Regions from separate parts of the Bacillus sp. BSL6 genome, predicted to be linked through region 1. Evidence: a T-box and tRNA genes for the amino acid it is inferred to sense, from the RefSeq annotation. Region 1 holds a T-box; the other holds one or more tRNA genes.
What was found. A T-box is a leader RNA that pairs with one kind of tRNA and senses whether it is charged. The one in region 1 lies ahead of ileS2 (isoleucine--tRNA ligase), so its partner is inferred to be a tRNA-Ile.

Region 1 (4,178 bases):
TTGAAACTTGCTACAAGTGGTTTAGTAACTTTATTCGGCTATTTCTTATAGTAAGAGGTTAAATACATGAGCATCTACGAGCATTTTAGACCTGATGAAGTGGTCTTTGTGGATAAAGTGTTAGAGTGGAAGCGAGCAGCAGAGTACCATCAAGTGAAGTTAACAGACTTTCTTGATCCAAGACAACAACAAATTGTCACGATGGTAATAGGACAAGGAGATGTTGCTGTACAATTTGATGGTGCAACGTCTCAAGCAGAGCGCAAAAGAGCACTCATTTATCCGGACTATCTAGTAATAAATGAAGAGGAATTTCAAGTAGAAGTATTGGAAATTGACTATCCTTCCAAGTTTTATACGCTAGAGCATAGGCAAATATTAGGTACATTTATGTCTCTCGGTTTAACGAGAGAAAAATGTGGTGATATTTTGCTTCAAGAAGATCGTGCCCAAATTGTAGTCGCGAAAGAAGTTGTATCTTATATTGAGATGAACTTACAATCTATAGGAAAAGTGAAAGTCTCCTTATCACCAGTGCAAGGGGAAAAAATTCTACAGATACAAGAAACGTGGGGGGAGAAATCCGGAACGGTTTCTTCACTTCGTTTAGATGTTATGTTAGCTGAAATGTTACATATATCTAGGCAAAAAGTACAACCTTTCATAAAAAATGGTTTAGTAAAAGTGAATTGGAAAACAGTGGAGCAAACCTCTTATGAATGTTATCCAGGAGATGTTTTTTCAGTGAGAGGATATGGACGCAGTAAATTGTTTTCTGTAGAAGGTAGAACAAAGCGCGACAAATGGAGAATTTTGTATGGTATACTAAAATGATTGGTTTTTTAGAAGGAAATCCTCCTATTTTGTCGAAGAAAAGATATAATTGAAAGAGGAAATTTAGATAACTACTTGGAGGTGGCGTTGTGCCGTTAACACCATTAGATATTCATAACAAAGAATTTGGTCGCGGATTCCGTGGCTATGATGAGGATCAAGTAAATGAGTTTCTTGATCAAATTATCAAAGATTATGAATTAGTCATTCGTGAGAAAAAAGCTTTAGAAGAACAAGTTGCGCAATTAGAAGGGAAGTTAGATCATTTCTCTAATATTGAAGATACGTTAAACAAATCTATCGTTGTTGCACAAGAAGCAGCGGAAGAAGTAAAACGTAATGCCCAAAAAGAAGCGAAATTAATTGTACGTGAAGCTGAAAAGAATGCAGACCGTATTATTAACGAAGCTTTAGTAAAATCAAGAAAAGTTGCTTTTGATATTGAAGAGCTAAAGAAACAAGCGAAAGTATTCCGCACTCGTTTCCGTATGTTATTAGAAACACAGCTTGAAATGTTAAACAACGATGATTGGGATAAACTAATTGAGTTAGAAGACGAAGTAGACGAGCTGTTGAAAAAAGAAGAAACAGTGTAAGCTTGACGTTTTTCTCATTATTACATATAATTTTAAACAACATATTTATTAAGAAAAACGAAGATAGGGATAAGTACCTTTTTCATACCTTATATAGCGAACTGAGGATGGTGTAAGCTCAGGATAAGGAGATAATGGGAATATCACCCTGGAGTTCCGCGCTGAACAAATAGAGTAAGCGTAGGCGTATATTCGCGTTAAGAATATAAAGAGGATTGTATACATACGTATAGGATCTACTAGGGTGGTACCGCGGGAGACTTTCTCGTCCCTTTTTGGGATGAGAAAGTCTCTTTTTTATTCCGTTTTTTAGGTCTTTCTTTTATACATGTAAGGAGGAATTGAGCATGGAGTACAAAAATACATTACTAATGCCAAAAACAGAGTTCCCAATGCGTGGGAATTTACCAAAACGTGAGCCTGCAATGCAAGAAAAGTGGGCGGAAATGAATATTTATGAAAAGGTACAAGAACATACGAAAGGTCGTCCTTTATTTGTACTGCATGATGGACCTCCATATGCGAATGGTGACATTCATATGGGACATGCATTAAATAAAGTATTAAAAGACTTTATCGTTCGTTATAAATCAATGACTGGTTTCTGTGCGCCATATGTCCCAGGTTGGGATACACACGGTTTACCAATTGAACAAGCTTTAACAAATAAAGGTGTAAAGCGTAAAGAAATGACAGTTGCTGAGTTCCGTAAGTTATGTGCAGAGTATGCATATGAACAAGTAGAACGTCAGCGTGAGCAATTTAAGCGTTTAGGTGTACGTGCTGATTGGGATAACCCATACATTACTTTAGAGCCAGCTTATGAAGCACAACAAATTAAAGTGTTTGGTGATATGGCGAAAAAAGGTTATATCTATAAAGGACAAAAACCAGTTTACTGGTCACCAACGAGTGAATCAGCTTTAGCAGAAGCTGAAATTGAATACCAAGATAAAAAATCAGCATCTATTTACGTAGCATTCCCTGTAAAAGATGGAAAGAACGTATTAGAAGGTGATGAGAAATACATTATCTGGACAACAACGCCTTGGACGTTGCCTGCAAACTTAGGTATTTCTGTTCACCCAGAACTTGAATACGCTATTGTAAAAGTAAATGATGAAAAATATATTATTGCTTCTGAACTATTTGAGACAGTTGCAAAAACGTTAGAGTGGGAAAATGCTGAAGTTGTGAAAACGGTAAAAGGTAGTGAGCTTGAGTATACAGTTGCAAAGCATCCATTCTACGATCGTGATTCATTAGTTATGCTAGGAGATCACGTAACAACGGATGCAGGTACAGGTTGTGTTCATACAGCACCAGGACACGGGGAAGATGACTTTATTGTTGGTAAAAAGTATGGCTTAGAAGTACTTTGCCCAGTTGATGATAAAGGTGTATTAACAGAGGAAGCACCTGGATTTGAAGGCTTATTCTATGATAAAGCTAACAAGCCAATTACAGAAAAATTAGAAGAAGTAGGCGCATTACTGAAGCTAACATTCATTACGCATTCATATCCACATGATTGGAGAACGAAAAAACCTATTATTTTCCGTGCGACAGCACAGTGGTTTGCATCTATTGAAGCATTCCGTAAAGAGTTATTAGAAGCTGTTGCGGAAACAAAATGGGTACCAGCATGGGGTGAAACTCGTCTTCATAACATGGTTCGTGACCGTGGTGACTGGTGTATTTCTCGTCAGCGTGCATGGGGTGTGCCAATTCCTGTATTCTATGCTGAGAATGGTGATCCAATTATTACGGATGAAACAATTAACCATGTAGCTGATTTATTCCGTGAACACGGTTCTAACGTATGGTTTGAGCGTGAAGCGAAAGATCTATTACCAGAAGGATTTACACATCCAGGTAGCCCAAATGGTGAATTCCGTAAAGAAACAGACATCATGGATGTATGGTTCGACTCAGGTTCTTCTCACCAAGCGGTATTAGAAGAGCGCAATGACTTACAACGTCCAGCAGATTTATATTTAGAAGGATCTGACCAATATCGTGGTTGGTTTAACTCTTCATTATCGACAGCAGTTGCTGTAACAGGAAAAGCGCCATATAAAGGCGTACTAAGCCACGGTTTCGTATTAGATGGTGAAGGGCGTAAAATGAGTAAGTCGATTGGAAACATCGTCGTACCGAAGAAAATTATGGATCAATTAGGCGGAGATATTTTACGATTATGGGTATCTTCTGTTGACTATCAATCTGATGTACGTATTTCGGATGATATTTTAAAACAAGTAGCAGAAGTGTATCGTAAAATCCGTAACACATTCCGTTTCTTATTAGGAAACTTAGACGACTTTAAGCCAAGTGAAAATACAGTAGCTGTAGCTGAACTTCGTGAAGTAGATCGTTACATGTTAGTGAAATTAAATGACTTAATTACAAAAGTAAAAGAAGCATATGAGACATACGACTTCGCTGCTGTATATCATGCAATTCATAACTTCTGTACAATTGATTTAAGTTCATTCTACTTAGACTTTGCAAAAGACATTTTATACATTGAAGGTGCGAACCATGAAGATCGTCGTGCAATTCAAACTGTATTATATGATGTTCTTGTTGCATTGACGAAACTTGTAACACCAATCTTACCGCATACAGCTGATGAAGTATGGCCATACATTCCAGGCGTAACAGAAGAAAGTGTACAATTAACTGATATGCCAGAAGCTGTACAATTAGATGATGCGGAAGCATTAAAAACAAAATGGGATGCAT
Region 2 (4,178 bases), 340 kb from region 1:
GATGCAAGGCCGAATGACTTTAATAGTTCACGCGCAACTTTTACTTCTTCAACTGGGTCAGCACTTAATGAAATACGTAGTGTATTTCCGATGCCTTTACTTAAGATTGCTCCAAGACCAGCGGCACTTTTTACAGTTCCGGCAAATAACGTTCCAGATTCTGTGATACCTAAATGTAGTGGATAATCAAAAGCACGTGCAGCTTTTTCGTATGCTTCAATTGCCAAGTTAACATCAGAGGCTTTCATAGATACGATAATATCATGGAAATCTAAGTCCTCTAAAATTTTAATGTGATGCAGGGCGCTCTCAACCATACCATCTGCAGTTGGGTATCCGTACTTTTCTAAAATGTGACGCTCTAATGAACCTGCGTTTACACCGATACGGATTGGAATACCACGTTCTTTTGCTGCATTTACAACAGCTTCTACTTTATGGCGACGACCAATGTTACCTGGATTGATACGTACTTTATCAATGCCGCCTTCAATTGCTTTTAAAGCAAGGCGATAATCAAAATGAATATCAGCAACAAGTGGAATGTTGATTTGTTTTTTAATATCAGCAATAGCATTTGCTGCGCGTTCGTCTGGAACAGCAACACGCACGACTTGGCAGCCAGCTTCTTCTAAACGTTTAATTTCAGCAACTGTTGCTTCAACATCATGTGTTTTTGTTGTTGTCATACTTTGTATAATTAATTCATTATTACCGCCAATTGTTAAATTACCGACTTTAACTGGACGTGTTTTTGTACGATGAGTCATTTCATTCACGAATAGATCGCTCTCCTTATAAAAGAAGTTTCTTATTTAGTCCCTTATATCAATGATAGTATACGTGATACAGGGCTATAGAAACCGAAGTGCTCGGTTTCACTTTTACTATTGTATCAGCGCCTTTATGTAATTGACAAGGATTAAGTGATTGCTTATTGATATAACGGGAATTTATAAGACTTTCCAAGTTGTATTTTTGTAGCAGGTGTATTTTTATTTAATTGTTTAAAATCATCAATTACTTTTTCGATAGAAGGAATTTTCTTCTTATTAATCGCTTCTGTAATGGAAAGAACCGTATCACCTGTTTTGACTTCAATTGTTTTATAAGTGACATCTGTTTCTTTTTCCGCTTTGTTTTCTTTCTTTTGTTTTGTATTTGTACTTTCTTGTTTTATCGTTTCGGCCGCATTTGTCTTTTTATATGAACTTAACATCGGTAAAGTGCCGATTTTTATATCGTAATAAAATATATAACCAAGAACAAGCACGAATAAGAATATACCTAATCTCTTCATATTCTTCACTCCTTTGCTAGGAATATATGCTTGTCCAAAAAAAAAATGCCTATTTAGGCATTTTTTTCGTTCGGTTTTGGAACTTCTTTAATTGTTAAGTATAGAACAATTAAAACAACTGCGATATAAATGAATGTTGAGCCAGGTACAACAATTTTGAATAAATCCATAATCATAAAGAAGATGGTTGGAATTGTGTAGCTGTAGGCAGTTAACGTCCATACTTGCTTATAAGATAATTTACGTTGACCACTCATAGCAGAACCGATAAACGCAAGTAAAGTAATTCCTAAGAAAGTAATGAACAATTGGAATAGATATACTAACACTCCGATAACAGCTAGTAAAATTGGATAAATACTATCGAATACAGAAATGAAATCTTGCAAATCTTTTTTCTCAAGAGATGTCCCTAATAAATCATTGTAGGAGTATGTTTGCGTCTGGCCATTTCCTATAGAAACTACTTTATCTTTTAAAATAAATAAACCAGTTTTATTTTGATACTTTTCGATATCTGTTGTATTTGGATCAAATACGAAAAGAGCATCTCCCTCTTCTTTTTGAATAGGTTCTTCAATATCAGCTTTTAGTTCACCATTTTCGATTTTAAAATCAGGTAAATCTTTTTCAATTGCTTGATTTACCATAGTAACACTATCTTGGATAAAGCTACCGTAAAAGAATGTTCTTGGAATAGTAGTGATTAGACAAAGTAGCATAATATACAAAATGGTTTTTCCGATTTTTTGAAAACGGAATAGCGCCATATCTTTAGGCGAATATACGCTTTTGACTAATTGGGTAAATATGGACATAGATTCACTTCCTTTATGTATGTATAAAATCATTGTAACGTAGGAATCTAGGGAATCTCAAGATATATTATATTTACATATAGTAGAGATAACTAAATTTCTTTTTATTAATTTTCTTCTTTTAAATGAGAAAAATACAATTGACAGTTTTCTTTTCTATATGGTAAATTTATCTTACATTTCTTAAAGGGTATATCCGATAGGAATTCCTTTATTTGATGTATTATTACATACATAATTTTGGACCCTTAGCTCAGCTGGTTAGAGCAGACGGCTCATAACCGTCCGGTCGTAGGTTCGAGTCCTACAGGGTCCATATCCATTTCACATGTTTATTATGTCAGTAGGAAGCTTCCTTGTAGAAGGGAGCTTTTTTTATGAAATATATGAGCATTTTAATTGAAAAGAAGTGGGAATTTTGCTACTTTAATGATAGCAAGACAATGTGATTTATTTGTTTGCACCCTATGGCAATTAGGGTAGAATGTAGTTGTATGTCACTTAAGTGGCAATACATAAACTGGGAGGAATATAACAATGGCAAAACACGAATTACCAAATTTACCTTATGCGTATGATGCTTTAGAGCCTCACTTTGACAAAGAAACAATGAACATCCATCATACAAAACACCATAACACGTACATCACAAACTTAAACGCTGCTTTAGAAGGTCATGCAGAATTAGCTGACAAAAGCGTAGAAGAATTAGTTGCAAACTTAAACGAAGTACCAGAAGCAATCCGTACAGCAGTACGTAACAATGGTGGCGGACATGCTAACCACACATTCTTCTGGACAATCTTATCTCCAAACGGCGGCGGACAACCAGTAGGCGAACTTGCAACTGCAATTGAAGCGAAATTCGGTAGGTTCGATGCATTCAAAGAAGAATTCGCAAAAGCTGGCGCAACTCGCTTCGGTTCTGGTTGGGCTTGGTTAGTAGTAAATAATGGTGAGTTAGAAGTAACAAGCACGCCAAACCAAGATTCTCCTCTAACTGAAGGTAAAACTCCAGTTATCGGTTTAGATGTTTGGGAACATGCTTACTACTTAAATTATCAAAACCGTCGTCCAGACTACATCGGTGCATTCTGGAACGTTGTAGATTGGAACGCTGCTGAAAAACGTTACCAAGAAGCAAAATAATTGTAATAACGATAGAAAAAGCTAGGAGAATGCTCCTAGCTTTTTTCTATGCTTTCCTTTTACATAATTGAGCTTGTCTTTGGAAGACTAGAACATGAAGTAAAGGAGAGTTGTGTATGAAGTGGAAACATATAATTGGTGACGTTGAAGTGAATCGGGATTTAGTGTTATTACTCCTTATTGGAGGTTTATACACGCTCGCAATTTCTTTATCGAATACGTTTGTTAACATTTATTTATGGAAACAAACACAAAATTATGTGAATCTCGGCTTGTATAATTTGGCCAGCGTTGTATTGCAGCCCCTCACATTTCTTATAGGTGGGAAATTAGCGAAGCGTATTGATCGCTCGATCCTGTTACGAATAGGCGTAGGCACGTTAGCGATTTTTTTTATCGTTGTTTTAGTAGCGGGGAAAAGCGCTTCTCACTATATTTTATTAATGGGGGCTCTTTTAGGAGTCGGATATGGTTTTTACTGGCTCGCGTTTAACTTATTAACATTTGAGATTACAGAACCAGAAACAAGAGATTTCTTTAACGGGTTTCTTGGGCTTCTTACATCCTTCTCTGGCATGATTGGACCGATAGCAGCTGGATACACAATTTCACGTATGGAGAAGTGGAGTGGTTATACGGTCATATTCTTTCTCTCGTTATTGTTATTTGCAATTGCTGTCGTTTTAAGCTTTTTTGTATCTAAGAGAGAATGTGAAGGTCGTTATGAGGTTACACAAGTTTTGAAAGAGCGACGGATTGATAAAAATTGGGGGAGAATTACACGTGCTCATTTTTTCCAAGGATTGAGAGAGGGGACATTCATTTTTGTTATTTCAGTATACGTGTACTTAGCAACCGATAGTGAGCTTGCATTAGGGAAATATAGCTTAGTAAATTCTGCTGTATCATTT

Region 2: it has a tRNA-Ile gene. The T-box ahead of ileS2 (isoleucine--tRNA ligase) is inferred to sense a tRNA for this amino acid. The anticodon was not compared.

Annotation. Positions count from the first base shown of each region.
Region 1 covers NZ_JAVGCW010000001.1:901,674-905,851, forward strand. Annotated here, with positions in the region: gene RCJ96_RS05050 (YggT family protein) at 1-51, shown strand, start outside; gene RCJ96_RS05055 (YlmH family RNA-binding protein) at 67-834, shown strand; gene divIVA (septum site-determining protein DivIVA) at 924-1,430, shown strand; T-box leader at 1,482-1,706, shown strand; gene ileS2 (isoleucine--tRNA ligase) at 1,778-4,178, shown strand, end outside.
Region 2 covers NZ_JAVGCW010000001.1:563,928-568,105, forward strand. Annotated here, with positions in the region: gene ispG (flavodoxin-dependent (E)-4-hydroxy-3-methylbut-2-enyl-diphosphate synthase) at 1-770, opposite strand, end outside; gene RCJ96_RS03115 (hypothetical protein) at 935-1,300, opposite strand; gene RCJ96_RS03120 (DUF1189 domain-containing protein) at 1,354-2,118, opposite strand; tRNA gene RCJ96_RS03125 (tRNA-Ile) at 2,361-2,434, shown strand; gene sodA (superoxide dismutase [Mn]) at 2,656-3,267, shown strand; gene RCJ96_RS03135 (MFS transporter) at 3,384-4,178, shown strand, end outside.